DNA from 3 places in the Oceanispirochaeta sp. M1 genome. Region 3 is predicted to be linked to each of the others. Evidence: riboswitches for the same ligand, from Rfam matches in the RefSeq annotation. Region 3 holds a riboswitch; each other region holds the start of a gene.
The links. A riboswitch is a leader RNA that binds a small molecule or an ion and turns the genes downstream of it on or off. The one in region 3 is predicted to bind molybdenum cofactor.
Positions count from the first base shown of each region.

Region 1: linked by a shared signal. The riboswitch ahead of DV872_RS00865 (Ig-like domain-containing protein) and the one ahead of DV872_RS01485 (extracellular solute-binding protein) in region 3 are both predicted to bind molybdenum cofactor.
Region 2: linked by a shared signal. The riboswitch ahead of DV872_RS13350 (aldehyde ferredoxin oxidoreductase family protein) and the one ahead of DV872_RS01485 (extracellular solute-binding protein) in region 3 are both predicted to bind molybdenum cofactor.

Region 1 covers NZ_QQPQ01000001.1:210,857-219,163, reverse strand. The annotation lists gene pabB (aminodeoxychorismate synthase component I) at 1-446, shown strand, start outside; gene DV872_RS00885 (hypothetical protein) at 455-1,225, opposite strand; gene DV872_RS00880 (ABC transporter substrate-binding protein) at 1,227-2,306, opposite strand; gene DV872_RS00875 (ABC transporter ATP-binding protein) at 2,360-3,181, opposite strand; gene DV872_RS00870 (iron ABC transporter permease) at 3,178-4,134, opposite strand; gene DV872_RS00865 (Ig-like domain-containing protein) at 4,216-4,647, opposite strand; molybdenum cofactor riboswitch at 4,701-4,857, opposite strand; gene DV872_RS00860 (endonuclease/exonuclease/phosphatase family protein) at 4,994-6,088, shown strand; gene DV872_RS00855 (MFS transporter) at 6,096-7,331, shown strand; gene DV872_RS00850 (3'-5' exonuclease) at 7,716-8,210, shown strand.
Region 2 covers NZ_QQPQ01000017.1:7,763-16,069, reverse strand. The annotation lists gene DV872_RS13355 (hypothetical protein) at 1-388, opposite strand, end outside; gene DV872_RS13350 (aldehyde ferredoxin oxidoreductase family protein) at 388-2,118, opposite strand; molybdenum cofactor riboswitch at 2,183-2,310, opposite strand; gene DV872_RS13345 (FadR/GntR family transcriptional regulator) at 2,500-3,204, shown strand; gene iolG (inositol 2-dehydrogenase) at 3,330-4,343, opposite strand; gene iolE (myo-inosose-2 dehydratase) at 4,373-5,266, opposite strand; gene iolD (3D-(3,5/4)-trihydroxycyclohexane-1,2-dione acylhydrolase (decyclizing)) at 5,276-7,156, opposite strand; gene DV872_RS13325 (5-deoxy-glucuronate isomerase) at 7,153-7,968, opposite strand; gene DV872_RS13320 (LacI family DNA-binding transcriptional regulator) at 8,060-8,307, opposite strand, start outside.
Region 3 covers NZ_QQPQ01000002.1:60,897-69,203, reverse strand. The annotation lists gene DV872_RS01490 (hypothetical protein) at 1-1,394, opposite strand, end outside; gene DV872_RS01485 (extracellular solute-binding protein) at 1,418-2,902, opposite strand; molybdenum cofactor riboswitch at 2,892-3,027, opposite strand; gene DV872_RS01480 (YhcH/YjgK/YiaL family protein) at 3,103-3,561, opposite strand; gene DV872_RS01475 (amidohydrolase family protein) at 3,691-5,316, opposite strand; gene dctP (TRAP transporter substrate-binding protein DctP) at 5,590-6,585, shown strand; gene DV872_RS01465 (TRAP transporter small permease) at 6,683-7,213, shown strand; gene DV872_RS01460 (TRAP transporter large permease) at 7,227-8,307, shown strand, end outside.

The sequences.
Region 1 (8,307 bases), on a different contig from region 3:
GAGTACGGCTGCTTCTTGATAGAGATGGAGAAATACACATTGAGGCACAGCCCCTGAATGAGCAGGATTCCAAGGGCCTCAGGACCTTGAAGAGAGCTGATTATCCTATGAGCAGCAGAAATCCATTTCTCTTTCATAAGACTACAGAACGGGAGATCTATAAGAATCTTCTGAAGGAGAATCCTGATTATGATGATGTACTTCTATGGAATGAACAGGGAGAAATCACAGAGAGCTGCATTGCCAATATTGTACTTGTTCTGAAAGGGATTCATTACACTCCTCCCGTGAGCTGTGGGCTTTTAGCCGGTACCATGAGACAGGAGATGCTTGAACAGGGAGTTCTGAAGGAGAGAGTTGTCAAAGCAGCAGAAATAGCTGAAGCAGATGAAATCTACCTTATCAATTCTGTCAGAGGTATTATGAGAGTCAATTACAGTGAATGAGAATAATTTCAAAAGCGCTTGAGTTGAGTCCTTGTCCAGTTGCTCAACTCTTCTGTCTCTTCCCGGCTCAGAAGAAAGAGGGATTCACCCTGGTACAGAATTGTCTTTGGTTTATCAATCAGGCGGACTGACAGCTGAGATTCTGAGGGATCATGATACTGAAGATGATCCAGGACTGCACCGGGTTCAAGAATGGCTATTCTGTCTATTCCCGGATGATTCAGAAGCTCTTTGGAATCATAGGCTCTCCCCTCTTCCAGGCCCTCCAGCTGTCCCCGAAAACGGCCGTCCATGCCTTGCAGGCGCAGAGCGGTTCCTGCCAGAGCCCCGATTATCCCATCACCCGTTCCTCCGTGTTCGGACAGGCGGATACCACAGCGTTCGGCCAGACCGTAGGCCTCAGATTTGCTCAGGACTTCCCCCTTGGCCCTCTGTCCGAAGCTTATAAATTCATCTTTATTACTGAGTTTATGATACTCAAGAATACAGAGCCCCGGATCTGAACCTTCAGCGGATCTCTCCTGTAGAAAACGCACGGCTTCTTTTTCTATCTGATCCACCAGATCAGGATGGTCTTCTTCAATTTCCAGTTCAAAGCACATGGCGCTGTTATGAGATGTATAGGGAACATCGGGATGTACAAAAAGCTGATGCCGGGAGATCCTCTTTGAAGGTCCCCAGCCACGCTCTGAGCTGAGGGTTCTAAAGTCTTCCAGGATGTGGCCTGTTCCCGGACTGGTTAGATTATCTGTATCATCGAAGGCAATCAGCAGCTTCATTTTACTCTCCCTTGGGTGCACGCATACCGCTGCCATCTTTGATACGGGCAATGGTTTCATCATCAATATCGATAGAGAAGAAGCGGGAATAAAACTCTCTGATCTCCTGATCGAGATTTATATCCCCAGTATATTCAGGATAGAGAGTGACGGCTGTCCAGAGAATGGCAAGGGGAGTCTCCATACCGCCGGGATGTCCCCAGCGTGAGATCCCGATGGGAATCTGATACACATCCTTATTCTTTACCGCCTTTAAGCCGCCCCACATCTCATTACTCAAAAGATATTCGTCTACACCGCCTTCATTGCAGATTATCACTTCAGGGTCCCAGAGATAAATCTGCTCCAGGGAGGCAAAAAACTTATTGTCTCTGAATTTAAGAGTCTCTCCAATGGAGACATTATCTACAGCACAGATCTCCAGCCATTCAGCCGGTAGAGTTCCGGCAGCATCGGTTCGGACCGCTTCATTCACAGAGTGATAGACTCTGATCCGTTTATCAGCGGGTAGAGAGCTGAGGAGGTTCTTCACTCTGTCCATGGTCTGCTGGTAGTAATGATTAAACTCCCGGCCCTTCTCCTCACGGTTCAGTGCAGAAGCAATAATACTGATGGCCTCCATCTGTTCCTCAATACTCTTGTATTCAATAACCAGATAGGGAATATCAAAACGCTCCAGCTTCTCCACTTCAGCTTCCAGACGGGCACTCTCTCCTTTCAGAAAAACAAGATCGGGTTCCATTTTGAGGAGTTCTTCAATATGAACCACTCCGTCAAGAGTTGTTACCGCTGCATCTGCCAGTGAGGGATTCAGCTGATTGAGCATTTTATCCCTTTTCAGCCCGGGTACAACCGCAACGATATCCTCACCACAGCCCAGCATGGTGGTGACATGACCGGAAAAGGCGTATAGGCAGGCGACTCGCTCAACTGATTCGGGAATAAGCACTTCCCGGCCGAAGGAATCTGTAATCAATCGTCCTTCCGGAACAGAGCTCTCCTCAGACAGATTCTGGTTCAGCTGCTCCGGCTGATCCTGCATCCCGCGGGCTGTCAGCTGCTGACTGACTACAAAAATCATCAAGGTGATCACGTGGAATAATAATTGTCGTTCCCTATATCTTCTTATATCCATTATTCAGCCTTTCTGTTGGAAGGGATGGGAATTATATTGTTTATGGAATGATTCCCGTCCATATGATTTACAAGAGCCGTACGGACTCCGTACACTCTTTTAAGATTTTCTGGAGTCAGGATATCCATAGGCCTGCCAGATTCCTGTATGATTCCCTCCTGCAGCACTGCCGCCCTGACAGGGAGTCCGCAGTTTTCAAGAAAAAAGACCTGATTGGGAGAATGGGTGGACATGAGGACCGAACGCTTTCTGTTTTTTACAAGAGAAAGAATGGTCTCAAGCATAAGGATCTCATTTCTGTAATCCAGATGACTCCCGGGTTCATCCATAATCAGCAGGGGTGCCTCCTGAACCAGGGCTCTGGCGATAAGCACCATACGGGCTTCGCCTCCCGAGAGCCTTGAGTAATCCTTGTCCTTCAGGGTTTCCAGACCCAGTTCTGTCAGAACCCTCAACACCAGTTTCCGATCCTCTCTTCCCGGAGCTCCAAGAATACCCGTATAGGGAGTCCGTCCCATCAGTACAAAATCTGAAACAGTAAATGGAAAATGACTGCTGTGCTTTTGAGGAACATAGGCTGTAATTTTTGCCAGCTCCTGAGGATTCAGGTTCTTCTGATCTTTCCCCATAATGGTCACAGATCCGGAAGGGGGGGTAAGAAGCTTCAGTATACAGTCCAGCAGTGTTGTCTTGCCGCAGCCGTTCGGTCCCAGAAGACAGAGGACTTCTCCCTCTTCCAGACTCAGATCCAGACCTTTCAATACCTGTTTACTGCCATAACTGAAATGAAGATTTTCGACTTCCAGGAGATGATCTTTCATTGCCAGCCCCGTGCCTTTGTCCGGTAGAGGAGATAAATGAAGAAGGGTGCTCCCAGAAATGATGTAAGGATTCCAAGGGGAAGCTCACTGCCGCTGATTGAACGGGAAATCAGGTCCACCACAATAAGAAAACAGCCCCCCAGAGAGAAGCTGAAGGGAAGGAGCCAGCGATTGTCACTGCCCACGATCATCCGTCCCATGTGGGGAATAATAAGGCCGACCCAGTTAATACTGCCGCTCACACAGACCGCAGCTGCTGTAGCCAGGGTGGTGCATATAACAACAAAGATGCGGGCAGCGGGAACATTGATTCCCAGAGTCCCGGCCTCCCGTTCACCCATGGAGAGTACATTGATTCTATAACTGAATAAGATGAGTCCCAGACAACCGGCCAGCATGGGAATTCCTGCAATAAGAATATCCTGATACCGGGCTGAAGCCAGACTCCCCATAAGCCAGAAAACAATAGCAGGAAGCTGATCATAGGGATCGGCCACATATTTGAGAAATGAGAGCATGGCTGAAAAGAGTGAACTGATCACCATCCCTCCCAGAACAAGAGTGATATGTGCCTTGGCATTATATATTCTTCCCACCATAAAGCTGAAAATCACTGCCAGCAGCCCGAAGAGGAAGGAAAAACCAATCGTCATAATGGAGGTACCAAAAAGAATAATCGCCAGTGCCGCACCAAAGCCTGCACCCGAGCTGACACCAAGCATTCCGGAACTTACAAGGGGATTACGAAACAGCCCCTGAAGGGATGCACCGGAAACAGCAAGACTCCCTCCCACAAGCATCCCCAGGATAGCCCGGGGAAGACGGATATAGAGGATAATTCTGCTTTCGGGACCCTCGTCATTAAGCGGCCCGCCCCTGAATACTGAAGCAAGGCTACCCAGAACATCCCCCCCTCCCACAGGATAGCGCCCCACAAAAAGTGAGCCCAGCATGACAAGGAGTGGAACAGAAATGAGAAGAATATAATAAAGGGATTTATGCCTCTTCAGGAACTCCACAGGATTCGGGTACTTTTACGGTGCAGTCCGGAAAGAGATTGTTGTATCCTCTCCCAGGGTGGAACCGTTTTTAGCCTTCAGCTTTCCGGAAATAACAATTGAGTACCCAGAGTCTTTATTCAGATTCTCATGTGCTTTCACTCTGATAATCCGTTTAAACTCAGGCTCAATCTGATCATCAGCCATAAGAACCTCAAGGGCCACCGATTCTCCATTGTCATTAAGCAGGGTAAAACAGCTTCTGTTGTTATCTGAAACCTTCATATTGATAACATTGCTGGTAAAGGTCAGAACAAACTCTGCATCCACCAAAACATCAACAGCAGCTGCAGGAGGATCACTTGAGTCAAGCATTACGGTTTTATCACCGGCGGCAAGAGGTGACAGAACCAGAAGACTGAGAGCAATAAGAACAAAGATTTTTTTCTGCAAAGACTGAAATGACATAGAAACTCCTGAAAAGAAAAGTGTAGTGATGAAAGAGGAGCCGGAATATAATATCCGAATAGGGTGTATCTCCTTTCCAACAGGGAGGCCTGTCAGTTTCCCGAGAGACCCTTGGTACAGACTTATATCCGTACACCGACTGAAGTTCATGGAATAATTTCTACATGAGAAAATCCTTTAGAAAACAACAGTTCGAAGATTTAATTCATACTAACACCGCTATAAGTCTTTCTACAAGAAGTTTCAGAGAATACAAAGCAGACAGGACCTTTCATTGCAGGCCTTTTTCCTTCTGAATTAAAAAAAAAGAATCATCCTGAATACAATTGATGTTATAGTAAATTTTTTGATTATACACACAACCCACTCCATGGTTGAGTTATTAAGGGATTCACACATGAAAACACTGCTGAAAATCTGCCTGATTATTCTTATACCCCTTATCCTTCTGATCTTATGGCTCACCCTCACTGACTATAAGCCTGAAGACCTTGAAGCAGTCTCAATAACTCATCAGAGTCGGGAGACTGCCGGTGATACTCTGGATATTTTCAACTGGAACATCGGTTACGGCGGCCTTGGCCGAGACATGGATTTCTTTATGGATGAAGGAGAGCGCATCAGGGCTCCCCGAGAGGAGTATGTTTCTTACAGAGAAGGTATATACAAGGCCATAAATGAGAGTTCTGCAGAGATCTATTTCTTTCAGGAGATAGACTGGAAAAGTACCCGCTCCTATAAAGATAATCAACTGGAGCAGATTTCAGATATTCTCAGAGGTAAATCCTATGCCTTTGCATCCAATTACAGAGTAAAATATATCCCCTCCCCCCGGATCATCGGCACTCAGTACGGCTCAGTCCATTCAGGCCTGGCAGTATATTCTGATTACACAATGAAGAAGGCGGAGCGGCATGCCCTGCCGGGTAACTATACCTGGCCCAAGAAGATTTTCTTTCTGGACCGCTGCCTGCTTATGACAGTACTACCGGAAAAGTCCGGAAGGGAGTGGGTTCTCATAAACCTTCATACATCGGCCTATGACAAGGGCGGTTTTCTTAAAAAAGAGCAGCTTGAGTTCATAAAAACGCTGGCCTCCGAGGAATTTGAGAAGGGTCGGTATGTAGTAATAGGTGGAGACTGGAACAGCTTTATGCCGGGCACCGATGCTGATCAGTTCACATCCACTGAAACTGCCCAGGAATTCTACCAGCCCCTGCCTGAAGACTGGTCCATGCCGGGTTGGTCCTGGGCTTTTGATCCGAAAGTGGCGACAAACCGTTCACTGAAAGACCCTTATGAGGCGGGAAAGAGTTTCAAATGTGTAATAGACGGCTTCCTGGTATCACCCAATGTTGATATTCTTGAAGTGAAAGGAATCGACCTGAATTTTGCAAACTCCGATCATAACCCAGTTATGCTGCGAGTCGGCATGAAATAGGAAGCAAATGGAAAACATACTTAAAAACAGACAGTACTACAAATTCTGCTTCTATGGTTTTCTGAAAAATCTCCGTTTTTTTGATGCTTTCTTTATCCTTTTTCTTATTGAGAAGGGTTTGAACTTTACACAGATTGGAACTCTTTATGCTCTACGTGAAATTACCACCAATCTTTTTGAAATACCCTCAGGAATCATTGCAGACAACTTTGGCAGAAAGCGTTCTCTTATCGCATCACTTCTTGTTTATATTATTTCATTTCTGATTTTTTATATCTCAGATAACTACTGGCTTTTCTTTTTCGCCTTCCTTTTTTACGGAATAGCTGAGGCATTCCGCTCAGGAACCCATAAGGGGATACTTATGGATTATCTGAAGATAAATAAAATGGATAACATGAAGATTGCCTACTACGGACATACCCGATCCTGGTCTCAAAAAGGCGCCGCATTATCATCCCTTATAGCGGGGATTATTATATTCTATAACGGCTCCTATGAGATGATCTTCCTATATTCTATAATCCCCTATGTAATCAATTTTCTGCTGATAATGTCCTATCCGGGGGAACTTGATAAGTCAACGGAGCAGTCTGTCAGAAAGGAAATTTTTTCCATAAAAGCGACTGTAAAAGAGCTGTTCTCGGTCATCAGAAAGCCGGAAGTATTCTCCATCCTCAATACTTCCGCCACCCATTCAGCATACTTGAAAGCCGTTAAAGACTATATTCAGCCGGTTATGGTGAATGTGATTATACTCATACCTCTTCTACAGGATACTGAGATAGAGAAGAAGAACGGATTATTTATAGGGATCATGTATTTTCTGATCTATCTAATCACATCCAGAGCTTCCAGGATGGCATCACAAATTGCAGGAAACCGGGAGAAGAGCATAGCTCTCACAACCCTTCTTCTTGGTTTTTCATCTGGAATTATCTGCGGAATTCTGTATGGGGTAGAGTTATGGATACTTGCTCTTATAGCATTCATGGGTATTTATATTATTGAAAACATAAGGAAACCGATCCTTACGGGATTTATTTCTGATAATACATCCAATGAGATCCTGACTTCCGTTCTCTCGGTTCAGTCCCAGTGGAAAACCATCATTACAGCCCTGTTGTCCGTCAGCTTCGGGATTCTATCTGACGCCTTTGGAATAGGAGCGGCATTGGCCGGGATCTCATCATTCCTGATGATCTGGACTTTTATTATCAAGGCAGTTAAAGAGCGGAAATAATTGAATAGACCAGAGCCAATGTAAAAGTGGTTTTACTGAGGCATAAATACCACTGGCAGAGTGTCTTACAATTAAAAAACTCCAGTTCCCACTAACCTTTAAATTAGAATGATTGAAAGTCCCTTACCAAGCATCCAAGAGTATAGTGGATGACTCTTTCTCTGACACCGCATAAATGGTATTTACATCCAAGGTTACATTTATCTCTCATGTCATTCCAACTTTAGCAATTAACGAGTCATATTCGATATCAAGGCTCATAATATTTACTGCATCACCAGATGAACCTTTCATTTCAATAGCTATCTGTTTATTATTGAACACCACTACATCACTAGTTTAAACAATTGTATATTTACAGTATATCGAAATAGAGGGATCATCATGAGTTCAGATTATACAGCAATAGATTTTGAAACAGCCCAGGGAAAAAGATACAGTATATGTCAGGTAGGTTTGATTCGGGTTGTTAATGGAAAGATTGTAAAAGAGATTAGTCGATTAGTCAGACCACCGAAAAATTATTACTGGAATCGATTCATTGAAATCCACGGAATAACTGCTAAAGATACAGAAGATGCACCCAATTTTGCGGAAATTTGGAAAGAGATTGAATCCTATATAAGAAATCAGACCGTTGTTGCTCATAATGGAATGGCTTTTGATTTCCCTGTTCTTGAAAAAACTCTGGAATTCTATAATATGCTTCCCCCTTCCTACACAAAAAGATGTACATATAAAATATACAGAAAGAATCTTGCCTCCCTTTGTGATGAATATCAAATTCCATTAAACCATCATGATGCTTTATCAGATGCCAGAGCCTGTGCTCAGTTATTCCATTTTCATATAACGAATTCGAAAATGTTATTATCTTAAGAGAGAAGGATTCAATTGAAAGAAATGATTTCTTGTCCAAAATGATTTTTTTCTTAACCTGTTAAAATGTTTAGAGATTTTAAGAATCCCAGTTTAA
Region 2 (8,307 bases), on a different contig from region 3:
TATGATCAGAAAGAACAGTATTGAACAGTTTGAGACGCACAAGATTTCCGTCAACCTTGATCCTTCTATCCTCACCGCTGCTCATGCTCTTCCGCATGGCCTTGATGGGACTGTTAGAGCGGAGCATGGCCCCCACCAGACCGGGCATGGCTCCGGACAATACAATTGTATCCCCGGAAACCAGCCTGGTGGAATCAGGTTCATCCACACAGCCGTTATTCAGGATAAGGGTCTGTACCTCCCTCTCCATCCCTTCAGGATCAAGAGAGAGGATTCTGAGGATAAAAGATGTGACAGTCTCCCCGGGCATGTACTCAACAAGAACACCCTGCTGAAGGACGCTGCTCAGGAAGATTCCGTCACATGATCCTTTATCAATTCTTCGCATTACCAGTTAAAGACCTCATCCAGTTCCTCATCTGTTACTTCAAAAACTGCATCGTGGGGTGCCAGTTTTTCTCTCTTGAAATACATAGGCAGACGGTCATCCTCTTTTGTGAATCCTGCACCCTTATTGAAATCCCGCTCCATTGTCAGAACAGATTTACCAAGTGCGGTCACATCATCTGCAGTCATACTCAGGCCGAAAAATGCATTTATAAGATCTACAAAGGCATTGAAAGTTTCAGGCTGATCAAGAATGGGGAATGCAATAAAGAGACACATTCCCGTAGAGTCGATGGCCGCAGTGGCAATCTGGAGATTTCTTGAGAGTTCAATCTGTCCCTGAGGTTTAAGAGGATCTACAAATCCGCCCACTTTAAGAATATTTGTGGCAATGGCATATCCCGCAGTATGGTCGGCACCCTGAGGGGTAGTCGCATAGGTAACACCAATTCCCTGTATGGGTCTGGGATCGTAGGCAGGCATAGCCTGTCCCTTGACAACGGGAGCTCTTTCAAGACCGAATGCCTTTGCAGTCACAGCGGCGCCGCTTCCAAGGATTCGACCCATTGGAGTTCCATCCCCTACTTCCTGAAGAAGTTTAATGGCAGCTTTGGCATCACCGAATTCGGCCATACCTGCATCCATAGCAACCGCAATGGTGGCTCCCATTTCAATTGTATCCAGACCGAAGTCATCATCCATTCTATCCATCTGAGCAATGGCATCAAGATCATCTATGCCGCAGTTGGGTCCATGGGCCCAGACTGTTTCATATTCGGGCTGCTTGGTGACGTAATTACCTTCCTTGTCCACATAGGTACCGGAGCACTGAATGACACAGCCTCTGTGACATCCATGGGTTGCCTTGCCACCCCGGGCTGTTTCTGTTTCAGCCAGTGTCTCACCGCTGATTTTATGAACATTGGGAAACTGACCCTTTGAGAAGTTATTTACAGGGAATCCACCAGCCTCGTTTATTATATTGGCAAGAACATTGGTTCCATACGCAGGGAGTCCCTGACCCGAAACACCATGAGCCTTAATTCCCTTGATAAAAAGCTTATTGGCAGCCTTGAAGGCATCTTCATTTACAGGTTTTCTCACTGAACATCCGCTGTCATCAAGAACAATGGCCTTGATTCCCTTTGCTGCCATTACGGCTCCCACACCGCCACGTCCGCAATGTCTTGTGGGTCTGAGTTCAACATCAGTACAGGCAATAGAAGACGCTGCCAGTTTTCTCTCTCCTGCTGTACCGATAGACATATAGGCAGCCTTGTCGCCATATTTTGCGACTAATTTTTCAACAACATCATAGTTATTCAGTCCAGTGATATCAGTGGCCTCTACAATTGAGATTTCATCTTTTTTTACAACAAGAGTATAGAGTTTACCCTCAGGAGATTGTCCTTCAAGAATAATTGCGGCATAACCGATACGGGCCAGAACCTGGGCGGCCTGTCCTCCTGCATTGGATTCTTTGATTCCACCGGTGAGGGGGCTCTTACAACCTACCGAGAGTCTTCCGGAGATAGCTGCGGCTGAACCGGACATCATACCGGGAGCAATGGCCAGCTTATTTTCAGGACCCAGAGGGTGACAGAGAGGAGGAACTTCTTTGAAAATTACTTTAGTAGTGAGTGCTCTTCCGCCGATACCGGCATAATCACCCACATCTTCAATAACATATTCCGGAGTGGAACCCATTTTGATGCGCAGAATCTTATCCATACTTAACTCCTTTATAAGGACCTCAACAGTCCATATTTCCCGTATTTGAACCCGGATATCTAAAAGTCCGGACGGTGTATCTCCTTTTCAAACACGGAAGGCTCTGAGATTTCTCTCCAGAACCCTTACGGTCAGAATTCCTTTGTCTTAATAAAAGACTTTAGGAATAAAGACTCGGAGAAGTACGCTGAATTTAAGTATATTATAGATTGGTCATTTGTAAATGAAATTGTTACTTTATATTAACAATTCATGTGTACAAATCAGAAATCGGAGGATAAAAATCCAAGGCCCATATATTATGAATTAAATCTTTAAATTATGCCTTCTCTGTTGTCTGAATTCTACAAATGTTGTATTGTCATACAATAGGAGTCATAGATGGCCAAAATTCGTCAAAAAACAGTTGTAGAGCAGGTAATGGAGCAGATAAAAGAGCTTATTGCCTCCGGAGAGTATCAACCGGGAGACAAACTGCCTACAGAACATGAACTTGCAGCACGTTTCGGAATAGGCCGCTCCTCAGTTCGTGAAGCCATAAAAATATTCAATTATCTCGGAGTCCTGAAATCCAAAGCTGCCAAGGGCACTTTTCTTTCAGACAGAGCTAATATTTCCACCGAAGCACTCTCCTGGGCCATTTTGATGGGTAAAGAAGAACAACATGAACTTATCGAGACCCGAGGAGCAATCGAACTCTGGAGTGTAATAAACCTGACAAGACAGTCTATGGAAAAATCTGAAGCCGTTGAAGAAGTCCTGAAAGAGCTGCAGAAAGAGGTTGATGAGATGAAAGCCGGAATTGAATCGGCCTCTCCTGAAACAACCGTAGAAGCTGATTACAATTTCCATAACATCATAGTTAAGAGTACCGGAAACACTCTATTCTATGCCATATACCAGACTCTTAAATCCTTTATGTATGAAGAGATAGTAAAATCCCAGGATGATTATTCCGACCGTTCTCTGATTGTTTCTGAACATCAGCATATTGTTGATACAATCAGATCCGGTGAAATCAACCAGTCAGTTGTAACCTTCAGCTCTCATATCGAAAATATTGAAAGCCGCCTGAATATCCGCTGATCATTCAGCCTCGATTATTCCCTTAATTATTTAAAATCCAATAAAAAAACCGCTTCCCCTTGAGTTCCTTCATTAAAGAAGGCAACTCTCGAAGAAACGGCTTTTCAAGCTGTTCTATTGCTTAATTAATAATTGAGTTTTACAGGCTTTCCTGTTTTCAAAGATTCACCAGCTGCAATTGCAATCTGTACGGGTCTCAATGCGTCAATGCCGCCCAGGGGAGTATCTGTATCATTGATAATAGCCTCACAGAACTCTCTCAGTTCCTGTACAAAGGAAGCCATATAACGCTCAAGAAAGAAGTGAAAAGGTTTTTCAGAAATGATTCCATCTTCAGTACTGAGTACTGCCGTAGACTGTGTATCATTTCCAGTCGCAACAGATCCCTTACTGCCGAAAACTTCAGCACGCTGATCATATCCATAGGCCGCTTTTCTGGAGTTATCGATACAACCGATAGCACCATTGGCAAATTTCATAGTTATCAGTGCGGTATCAATATCACCGGCCTTTCCTATTTCGGGATCAACAAGCACAGCACCCTGAACAAAAATTTCTTCTACTTCACTGCCGCTTAAATAACGGACCATATCAAAATCATGGATGGTCATATCAACAAACATACCACCGGAACTTTTTACATATTCGATGGGGGGTGGTGAGGGATCTCTTGAAACGATCTTAATCATGTGGGGATCACCGACTTTGCCAGCCTCCACAGCATCTTTTACGGCTCTGAAGTTGTGATCAAAACGTCTGTTGAATCCAATCTGGAACTTCACACCCGCTTCCTCAACAATTGCCAGAGTCTGCTTGATACTTTCGACATCAAGGTCAATGGGTTTTTCACAGAAGATATGCTTTCCTGCCTTTGCCGCTTCTCTTGTAATCTGTGCATGTGTATCTGTAGGAGTACAGATAAGAACAGCATCAATTTCTGAATCAGCTAGAATATCCTTGTATTCTTTAGTTGTTGATTCAACACCCATGGACTGTGCCCAGGCAGCAGTCTCATCATTCATAAATGGGTCAGCCATAGTTTTAACTGATGCTCCGGAAATCTGATTACAGATTCCTTCGGCATGTACCCTTCCGATTCTTCCGGCACCTATGATGCCGATATTCAATTTTTTCTTCATTTTTATCTCCCGGTTCTGAAAACTATTTCTCAGATACCTGTATTTTTTCTTATGTAATCTCTGGCCATCTTGGCATATGCAAAGGGGTTGGCTTTAGCCGGGTCCTGTTCTGCCTCAACAACCATCCAGCCTCTGTATTCATTCTGTTCCAGAATACTGAAGATTGAAGGAAAATCGATTGAACCATCACCGGGGACTGTAAAGACACCCTGTCTGACAGCATCAAGAAAGGATGAATCATTGGACTTTACATCAGCATAGACATCAGTTCTCATATCTTTAAGATGAACATGGCCTACCCTTCCAATAAACTTTTTCAATGCTGCAACGGGATCTTCTCCGGAAAAGGCAAAATGCCCGGCATCAAAGAGTAGAGAGACCTTTGCAGGATCTGTGTCATTCAGAAATCGTTCTGTCTCTTCAACAGTCTGCACACCTGTTCCCATATGATGATGAAAAGCCAGCTTAAGACCTTCTTCATTGGCAATATGTCCCAGTTTATTCATTCCATTACACATCTGAGCGAACTCTTCTGTGCTTAATACAGCTTTTCCACTGAAAACGGATGTAGTTGTATCACCCTGGCAGGAACGTGTCTGCTCTGAAGGACCGATAACATCGGCACCCATGGCTTTCAGGAAAGAGAGCTGGGCTCTGAAATCTTTTTCAACCTGCTCGAAGGGCTGTGAAGCCAGAAAAGAACTGAACCACTGATTACAGATTTTCAGCCCTCTCAGATCCAGATGCTCTTTCAGGACTGCCGGATCTTTAGGATATTTATTTCCCACTTCAGAACCTGCATACCCTGCCAGAGCCATTTCACTGACACACTGTTCAAATGTGACTTCCGCACCGAGATCGGGCATATCGTCGTTGGTCCAGCCGATGGGAGCCATGGCCAGTTTTACATTGTCTTTATTCATTTTTTACCTCTAATACTGTTTTGCTTCTGCAATATTTTTAACAAGTTCTTTATTGGCTTTGAGAACAGCTTCTTTTTTGGAAACTTCGGGTGTACCGACTCTCCACCAGCTTTCATATCCTTCTGACATGGAGTCAAAATCAACCTTGATATCAAGGAGTGTAGTTACAGGACTCTCTTTAGCTTCAGCCAGAGCCGTTCTAAGCTCTTCTGAATTATGAACTCTCCAGACTCTGCATCCATAACCTTCGGCTATTTTTGCATAATCTACGGGAATCGGTTTTCCACCTTCATCAAGACGTCCTGTCTCAGGATTTCGATATTTTAATTCACAGCCGAACTTGGGAATCCCCTGGCTGGTCTGCAGATTATCAATACAGCCGAATCCGTTATTATCAAAGAGCATGATATTGATTTTGACGCCTTCCTGTATGCTGGTAAGCAGTTCTGAATGGAGCATTACAAAACTGGCATCACCGGTCATGGAGTAGACCTCCTGATCAGGTGCGGCAATTTTTGCACCTACAGCGCCGGAAACTTCATAGCCCATGCAGGAAAATCCATATTCCATATGGTAGGTATCTTTATGTCTTGATCTCCAGACTCTCTGCAGATCACCGGGAAGACTTCCGGAAGCACCTACAATAATTGCATCCTTATCAAAAATCTCTTCATTCATAATCCCAAGAGCTCTGAGCTGTGAGTAGATTCCATTGGGTCCCAGTTCATTATCAGAATAGAGATGATCTACTTCCTTTTTCCAGGCAGCTCTTGCATCTTCAATTTCACTGCTGTAAGAGGATTTCCATCCCTTTTTCTCCAGTTCTGCACTCAGTGAGTCCAGTCCTGCTTTCGCATCACAGAGGAAGGGAAAAGCATTCATCTTATAGGCATCAAAACTGTTAACGTTTAGGGAGAGAACTTTTACATTATCCCTTTTAAATGATGATTTACTTGCAGTAGTGAAGTCTGAAAGTCTTGTTCCCACAGCAATAACAAGATCTGTTTCCGCAGCAATAACATTGGCTGCCAGACCTCCTGTGACTCCGAGGCCTCCAAGATTCATGGGATTGTCCCAGGTCACTGCACTTTTACCGGCCTGTGTTTCGCCAAAGGGAATATTGAATTTCTCACAAAATGAGGCCAAAGCTTCTCCGGCCTCTGAATAGCGGACTCCTCCGCCGCAGACAACAAGGGGTTTACTGCTTTCAGTAATTACTGAAGCAGCTCTCTTAACAGCATCATCTGATAGAGAACGGCGCTCAATGAAGTGAACCCGTTTTTCAAAGAATTCCACCGGATAGTCCCAGGCTTCCGCCTGTACATCCTGGGGCAGGGCCAGACAGACTGCACCCGTATCAGCAGGATCGGTAAGAACACGCATGGCATTCATGGCCGCAGACATCAGCTGCTCGGGGCGGCTGACTCTGTCCCAGTAACGGCAGACAGAGCGGAAGGCATCATTGCTGGTTACAGTACTGTCATTAAACTGCTCCATCTGCTGAAGGACGGGATCGGGCTGCCGGCAGGCAAAAGAATCACCCGGAAGGAGTAAGACCGGGATTCTGTTAACTGAAGCCAGGCCGGCAGCTGTCACCATATTGAGTGCACCGGGGCCGATGGAGGAAGTCACGGCCATTATTTTCCGGCGGTTATTCTGTTTTGCATAGGCAATAGCCGCATGGGCCATACCCTGTTCATTATGTCCCTGGTAGAATTTGAGAGAGTGATCAGGCTCCTGAAGAGCCTCCCCTATCCCGACAACACATCCGTGTCCGAATATACCGAATACACCATTTACAAATTTTTCTTCTTCTCCATCAAAGGAGATATATTGATTATCAAGAAATTTAACCAGGGCCTGTCCCATGGTCATTCGGACTGTTTTCATATTTTTGTTCCTTCATGTTTCAGCTCGGGCCAGATCTTTACTTCAGGATCGATAAGCCATTTATGCTCTTCTTTGAAATATCTGGTAGACGGCAGCCATCTGTCTTCAGGAAGATGGGAAATCATCCAGATGTAATACATGGCGTAACCTGCTGCTGTCACCTGTGAATGGGTTTTACCCCCATTGATGAGACATGTATCGCCATTTTTTGTATAAAAAGCTTCTTCATCCAGAAGAGAGACTCCGAATCCCTGCTCAGGAAAATGTCTGTAATGATAAATCTCAGGCTGAGGATGATGATGGGGGGGATAACTGGACCAGCGGCCGGGATGATTTATGACCTCACCCAGAACCATGTTGGATTCAGGGGCAATCTCACCATCAAATACAGTACGGACAGTACGTTTGGCAGCATCATGCATTATTCCTCCACCGAAGATATCACTTCTGATATCTTCAGGTCTGTATAGCTTAGAAGGAAAATCTTTACTATTTGTCTTCTTTTCCACAGAAATCTCGACATCGGACAATGCTGTTATTTTTACCTCCACCCCACTAGGTACATGCAGTACAGAGGGGCTTTCTTCAAAACAGGAAGAGCGTTTCATTACGGCTTCTTCTCCCTGCCATTCAAAGCGGAGTTCACCTGAAATCAGAAGCCAGGCCCGTTCTTTGATCTGATCACCGTCTTCCCAAACGTCTCCGGCAGATAATCTGAGAATTCCAAAATCAAGGAGCATATCCGAATGGATTCCATTTTCCTCTGTTATAGAGGTATACCCAGAATCTTGTATCTGATTTTTTACTATCATATAATTCCTCCTGCAGATACTCAGTCACTTACTGATATCTGATTGTTTTATTTTATTATTCTCACTTTCAAAAGAGAGAGATTATCCTATTTCAGGATGATTCACGTGGTACAAGAACGGGCTGTATGCTGATTCTTTTCTTCAGCAGCTGTTCCCCATTCTTCATTTTCTCAATCTGCATAAAAAGGCGGTCACAGGATATATGAGCCAGCTCTTCCCGAGGCTGATGAATTGATGTAAGCCCCGGATTATTATAAAGACAGAATTCGGTGTCGTCATAACCGACAACAGACATATCAGCAGGCATTATCATTCCTGCATCCCTCATAGCCTGCATAG
Region 3 (8,307 bases):
ATTTTTTCTACATTTCTGACAGCTTTTATTCCATCGGGAACCAGGGCTGCGTCTTTGTCCCATACCAGTCTGAGAGGCCAGTCGCTATCATCAAGAAGAGAATCATCGTCTCCGGTATACATGGCGATAATAACATCGTCATTTCCTTCAATCTGAGCATTGTCCAGGGTTACTGAGAAGCCATCACCCGCTGCAATTTCAACAGCCTTGTATCCGGTAGGACGTTCCAGGAGTCTCCAGAGAGATATTCCCATATACTCGATATCCTGATCTTTTTTCTGGTAGTAGTAGGTAACCTTGTTTTTATTTACAGACACACCGCTCTGCATGGTCTGACGGTCAAAAACTTCTGTCAGATCTTTCTGTACAATAGTCAGACCGAAGTCTTTAAAGGGTTCACCCTCTGTTACGATCTTCTTGATCATTCGTGCAGATACATGGCCGGTAATATTGGGGTTCTGTGGACCTACTTTTACCAGACGTATATAGCCGGGATCTTCGGGCATGTACTCACCATTTTCTTTAAATGCCAGAATCCAGTCTCCATCGGTCTGATCCAGGAGCATGTCTCCCCCGTAACTCATTTCATAACCATCCATGGCAATAATCTTGATGGCGGACTCGACTGTTACGTCCATTGATTTTGAAAGCAGGGGAATCAGTTTGACTCCACCGTAAATCCCATCAGTCGTATTACCGTAGCTGTTAGTGAAACTGCCTTTGTCTTCTACGTAAATATCCATGGCTTCCAGGTCGGCAATAGTGTAGGAAGATATATTGTTATTGATATCTAATATAAAATCAAAGCTGTTCTGTGTAAGATCAACAGCTGCCAGGCTGAGTTCAATGCTAACCAGATTACGTACCCATGCCTTGCCTGTAAGATTACCGGCAATCTGGGGAGATACGGTTTCGCCGTCTATACTGTCCACCAGTAGGACTTCTTCAGAAGAGGCATCGGCGCTGTTGAAGCTGGCACTGTATCCGTCTGCGGCAGTCAGTGTTATGTCATAGCCTTCTTTCCAGAGATCTTCCTGGAATTCATAGGGCATGCCGCCTGAGGGATCATCAACCATAGCGACAATATCCTTCAGGAGTATTCCACTGTAGAGCTTTGTTTCACCCTTTTTTTCAAGGCTCATCTCAACAGAGCTTCCATCTTCAGCTTCCTTCCAGGAGCTGAGCTGGCTCTGCCACAACTCATCGTTGCGTACTCCCATCAGTTCAATTCTCCAGCCCTCTCCTGCGGGAGTCGCAGAGGAAATATCATCCACTTCTGCCACAGCAGCTTCACTGTTCCCCCCATTTTCTGCGGCTACGGGATTGCCTTCAGTTGCGCATCCTATGGTGAACAGCAGGAATGCCGTCAGCACCAGATACAATAATTTTTTCATCTCAAACTCCTTTATAAAACCAATTAATTTTTTATTGAATTGTTCATCAGGGTCTGTCCCTTCTCCAGAGTCTGGTGTACCGACAACTGGCCTGAGAGTGCGAACCTGAGAAGTTTCCACATATTATTCTTATAGATGCTGTATATCTGCTGTGGAGGGACCACGGTTCCTCTTACTACAGTTGATTTAAGAAGGGAGAGATATCCGTATGATATTCCCGGGATATCCAGTACATCAACTCTGGCCGGAAGTTTTGCTAATGCAGGACAGAATCTTTGCTGTACTCCCGCACCGATCATATGCTGCAGAAATCGGCGGGCCAGAATGGGATGTTTAGTCTGCCGGGTCATACAGAAGGACTTGAAATCCAGTAGAGGAGAGAGAGGAATCCCTGTCATCTGATTTATAGGGTAGGGGAGAACTCCGAACTCCAGCCCCAGAGACTCGAAGTAGGGGACAGCATAAGAGCCGCTCATTATCATTCCTACTTTCCCTGCAATAAACAGGGCATCCATGGCATCTCTTTCAAGGGGGCTCAAAAGTTTTTCTTCCTTTAAGTCGAGGATATAATTCAATGCCTCTTCTGTCGCTTTATCATTGACTGTGATTATTCCCTTAGAATCTATAAGCTCCCCTTTTCCAAAGGAAACCTGAAAGGGAATCAGCCAGTTGGAGGAGTAGGCATTCCAGGCCAGAGGATGAATCTTGTTATTCCTCTCTCTTATCTGCCGGGCTGCCAGCTCCATATCATTTAATGTCCAGTCGGGAGAGGGTACTGAATCAAGCAGATTCCTGTTGTAATAGATCAGCTGTGTATCAAAGTAGAACGGGAGGGCCCATAGTTTGTTGTTGAGAGTAAAGGCTTCAGTACCCTGTATGATAAGATCTGGAGTTTTTATATATCCAAGGTTCTGAACAGCCCTGGCTGAAACCAGTTTTTCTACGGCACTGGATTGGATCATCACAAGGTCAGGTACATCTCCTCTGGCCCTTACAACTGAATGTAGTTTCGAATCGGGACTGGGAACTTCTACTGCCTTGATACTGATGTTGTGGTGGTCTGCAAAGTTTTCAATTTCATCTTTGAGAGCATCAACACCTTCCCAGGACAGCCAGACCTCCAATTCATCAGATTCCATGGCTGTTCCCTTGAAATTCAGCTGAGTCAGGTCATGATAAATCCTGTCTTTGAATATCAGACTGAGGCCTGATGAATTATCTTCACTTACCAGTAGGGCCTCGGCCCAGTATTCACCCAGGTCATCATTTTTTAAAAGATTTTTTGATCCGGCGTTGCGGATATCCATCTCATATACTTCCTCCATAAGAGGCAGTGTTTCGAGAAGTGAGCAGCCTTTATAATAAAGGCCGTCGAATGAGTATGTTGATTTTCTCAGGTACTCTGAGTCCATAAGCCTCAGAATGTCTGATGTCCTATAGCTGTACTCCTCTGAAAAGAGAAGGACCGGTATAAGGATTATCAGAAGGATAATTCCTGCACGTTTCAATGTATTTCCTTTCCAAACACGGGAGGCTGTTCTGTTTCCGGAACAACCCTGCGGGCAAAGACTCATGGATCGTGCCTGGAAAAGGCAGAATCTGTAGAGGCAGAACCTCGGAAATTAGTTAATAGCTGTTATTCTATTGCGCCGCAACCTTCGGGTCAAGATCCCATAAAGGTTCCGGCGTGTTTATCAGAAACAGATGATTACTTTTTGATCTTTAGAACCAGTTTTTTCACCTCTCCGGCAGTCCTGCCTCTGATGCTGCAGCCCGGCATATGAGAATCCTCGGGGTAGAACACTGCAAAGTCTTTGACATCAAGTTCACACTCAGTAAAAGATGTATGAGAGTAGAGTTCAACATCTGTATCTGGATTATATTCTGTTGTAACTGTTAAATAATCAGGAGTGGTGTAGCCCATCATTTCGGAACCGGAGATCATATACTGAATATCAATATAGTTTCTGTGTGCTTCAAACTGCTTTTCATTGACAGCCTTAGTTGTGTAGCCCTGAACCAGAGCGAAGATATTGTCTCCGTCTATTTCATAGCGGCCGAGTTCCATGGATTTCAGATCTGATTCCCGGATGAAATCAAAGGCTTTTTTAAAGCTCTTGTGGAGTACTTCGTATTTTGCCGCATTGGCGATTGTATCTAATATCATTACAATTCCTTCTGTTCCCGGGAATTTGGTTTCTCGGGGAGTTCATCACCCCTGGAGAGAATCTCTCCAGAGTTGATAGTTTAACTTACTATAGCTTGTACTGAACTGTGAATATATAGGGTCCCATAATTAGATGTGGATAAACATTCCCGGCATTTCACTGCCTACAGGATTTATCTCTTTAGCTGTTTCAGGAGTTAAAAGCATCTTCCCATTGATTATGACCCTTTTTATTCCTTCTGGTGGAAGAGGAATCCCATTCTCATCTTCCCTGTCGCTGATGGTTTTCTCATTTAATACAACCAGATCGGCATAGTATCCTTTTCTGATATATCCCCGCTTTGGTATTCCCAGTCTTTCCGCAGTGGCTCCGGTCATCTTTCTAATGCTCTCTTCGATACTTTGAATATTGTGCTCCCGGCTCAGTTTGAGGATGCGGGGGATAGAGCCGTAGATTGCAGGGTTATTTATACCCTCTCTTTCCATCCATGCATCAGTCTGATAATGGACTTGAGGGTGGGCGATCATCCTTTTTAAAATCTCGGGATTGGAATATCGCTCCATCAGGACGGCGGCAGTACCGTTACTCAGACGGACAAGATCGCAGAGAGTCTTAAAGCTGCTCTGTCCAAGGTTCCGGGCAATTTCTGATAGATACAATCCATTATATTTTTTCCATTCGGGATATACGGTATTTGTTACTCTGATCTGCTCAAATCCAAAGCCTAGAACAAGCTCCATTGCCTTTATTTCCACCCAGAGTCTCTTCAAGGCTGACTTACTTTCCACATTCTTATTAAGGTCTGCCAGAAACCATTCAGGGAGGATTACATTTATTCTGCTGGCACCTAGTGAATAGCCATAGGTATCAAAGTGGATATCCACCCCTCTGACTTTGGCATCCTCCAGAAGCTTGAATGCCTTATCCGCACTTTTCCAGCTCTGTGAGCCTACAAAGATCAGATGAGAGAACTGGAGGCGGACTCCAGTCTCTTCAGCCAGTTCGATCATATCCTGAATTGCCAGAATATGGTGGGGAGTTCCGAAGGGTTTCATAGGATAGGTTCCGGAAACAGCAGAGGCTGCTCTCGGGTGTACCGCAAGTACCTTATTATGGGATTTTACCAGCTCTGCTACGGCTTTCAGCTCTTTTTTGTCGGCAAAAATACCGGGTTCATATTGGAGACCCAGGGAAATCCCGCAGGCTCCCTGCTTCAGACTCTCATCCAGAAGACTCAGAAGCTGCTTCAGTTCTGCATCTGTCAGGGGATTCGCATCGTAGCCTCTGATGGAGGTTCTTGTGGTTCCATGACCTACATAAGAGAGGATATTCATGGGGCTGCCGTTCTCTTTGATATGTTCTTTATAACCTGCTGCATTCTGCCAGCTGAGTTTTGCCCGGCCTGAACGGAAGATATTATCACTCAGAAGTTCTCTATAGGGATGGGATACGGGGAAACCGAAAGTACTGAAACCGCAGTTTCCACCTACTGCAGTTGTGATTCCCTGCTGAAGAAAGGGCATCATCAATTCCCTGCTTCCTTCGTTTCCGGCAAACCAGTCAAGGTGGGAATGAATGTCTATAAACCCAGGCGCCACAATATGGTCCTCACAGTCTATCTGAGGAAGACCGTCATCAGGAGTCTCCTCCTGTATTCTGATAATTTTTTCATCTTCAATTAGAATATTACCCTCTTTGGCGGTAGATCCTGTTCCGTCGATGATACGACCGTTTGTGAGCCAGTAGCTTTTCATTTTTATTTTCCTTTTTTAAAACTGAGGCATGAATATTTTTCCCTATGCTTCCATAGTTCCAAAATATAATAACATGGTTTGAGTGATAACTCATTCAAATTTATTTCATCCATAACGGCAAGAGAATTTGTTTCAAATATTGCTCTCCATAAGCTCCTGTTCTCCGGCACTTTCATGGATCAATAGTTAACAGAGTTAAAATATTGTAATAATTGTTGCCAAATGCATACTTGTATGGTAGTGTGTTTGTATATTATATCAAAGGAGAACTTTGTGAAGAAAAATCTTATTATTCTTGTAGTTCTGTCTCTTCTACTGAGCGGCAACATTTTTGCCGGCGGTCAGCAGGAAGGCGGAGACGCGTCTATGGCTCAAGCCACTAAATTATTTATTGCCGGTACCAGCGGTAAGGAAGACACACAGTCCATGGGTCATTTTGACTATGCAGAAAGATTGAATGCAACTGGAGCTTTTGCTGCAGAAGTTAAGATCAACGCTGTAATGGGTGAAACTGATGATGTTACCGAACAGGCTATTCAGGGTGTTCCTGTAATCAATGCTACCGACCCCGGTCGTCTGGCTGCCTATGTTCCCGAATTCGGTCTGGTTCAGATGCCTTATCTGCTCCCCGATTACACCTACCTGAACAAAATCAGAGATACCAAGCTTTATGCTAAATGGGACAAAGATTTCCAGGAAAAAGGTCTGAAACTGGTTACTGTTAACGGTTATTCCGGTGTTAGAAGCTGGGTAACAGACTTTCCTGTAACAACACCTGCTGATCTTAAGGGTGTTAAAATCAGAACTATCGGTTCCGATCTTTTCGTAAACTCTGTAAATGCAATGGGTGCTATCGCTACTGCTCTACCCTGGGCTGAGACATATCAGGGAATGGAACAGGGTGTTGTAGACGGATGTGAAGCTCAGATCCCCGGTATCTACTCCATGAGATTCTATGAAATTAAATCTTATGTAAGTCTTTCCGAGCACTTTACTCTGATTGCCTCAATGGTAACCGGTACTAAGTTTTTCGACGGACTTTCTGCTGAAAACCAGACAATCCTTCTGGATACAGCTTTTGATGCTTACAAAGACAACCAGGAAGTTGTTGTTTCCAAGTCCAAAGATTATATCAAGGAAATGGAAGCTGCGGGTGTTACTTTTCTCGAAATTGACAAGACTCCCTTTGTAGACGCTGTACAGTCTGTATACGTAGACATGGGATTCTCTGAACTGAAAGACGATCTCTACGCAGAGCTTGGACTTTAATTCACAGTCAAATTAACCATTAATTAAAATAAGCCGGCAGCTTGTCCGAAAGTATGAACTGCCGGCTATTTTTTATAACCCGAGTATTGAGGAATAGATGAGAAAGATATACGAGATCTATTGTAAAATACAGGAAATGATTGTGGGGACAGTATTTGTTTCAATCGTTATCCTGATTTTTTCAGCCGCTTTTTTCAGACAGTTTGATAAACCCATTGTCTGGGCGGATGATATTGCCAAGTTTCTTTTTTCCTGGGCCGCTTTTCTTGGCGCAGATGTTGCCATGAGACATTCCCGCCTTGTCGGTGTGGATCTGCTTGTGAAAAAGTTCAATCCTAAAATCGGTAAAATTGTACAGTTATTTGTATTTTTAATAATTATTGCATTGCTTTCGGCCTTTGTTATTTATGGTACTAAACTGAGCATAGAGAGTGTGGACAGAAGTTTTCAGACCCTGTCGAATTTCAGTTATTCCATAGTTACAGCATCCCTGCCGGTGTCTTCTCTGATGATGATTCTGACAGCCTGTATCAAGATTGCCAAAATAGGCATCAACTTTAAGGATGATGAATATAATGTTCTTCGCGATATTCCCGGGGATGAAGCTCCCGTTAAAAGCTGTTGCTAGGAGTTAAAACGAAATGACATTACTTGTAATTACTTTTTTCTTTTTATTGGCTATTAATATGCCCATCGGTTTTACCATTGGTATCTCCGGAGCGGTCTTTTTTCTCACCAGTGATATGATCCCCTTTTCCATTACGGTTCAGAGGGTTGTTGCACAGACCCAGTCCATCGCTTTTCTGGCGGTTCCCTTCTTTATCTTTGCAGGAAACCTGATGAATAAGACCGGAATCACCTCTCGTCTTCTCCGCTTTTCTTCTCTTCTCACAAGAAGAATGGCCGGTGGTATGGCTCAGGTGAATGTTGTACTCAGTACCATGATGGGCGGTGTATCAGGGTCGGCTGTAGCAGATGCTTCCATGCAGGCCCGTATTCTCGGTCATAACATGGTAAAGAAGGGGTATCCAAGAGGATATACTGCAGGAATCACCTGTCTCTCCTCCCTGATTACAGCTACCATTCCACCAAGTCTGGGCCTGATCCTTTATGGATTTGTCGGAGAGGTCTCTATCGGTAAACTTTTTATTGCCGGTATTGTTCCCGGATTTCTAATGATGGTATTCCTGATGGCTACAGTAAGCATTACTGCCAATAAGCATAAATATGATATGCCCGATCTGAGTGTGGAAAAAATCACATTTAAAGAAGTCTGGGTAGATCTTAAAGACTCAATCTGGGCTCTTATGTTTCCAGTCATTCTAATCGTTGGAATCCGTTTTGGATTGTTTACACCTTCTGAAGCAGGGGCCTTTGCAGTTGTATATGCCCTGTTTGTAGGTAAATTCATCTATAAGGAACTGACCTGGGATAAATTCAGGGCTGCCTTGAAGGATTCCTTTATTGATAACGGTGCAATCATCCTGATTATTGCCCTCTCCGGTATCTTCGGTTATGCCCTCTCTCTTGAGAATGTCCCCGGACAGATCGGATCACTCCTTGTGGGAATCACCAGTCATCCTCAGATTATGCTGATCATCATTGTCCTCTTCCTGGCTGTTGCCGGTATGTTTATTGACAGTAATGTAAGCGTTCTGCTTTTGACTCCTATTTTTCTTCCTGTTGTGAAGGACCTGGGGGTTGATCCCGTACATTTCGGAA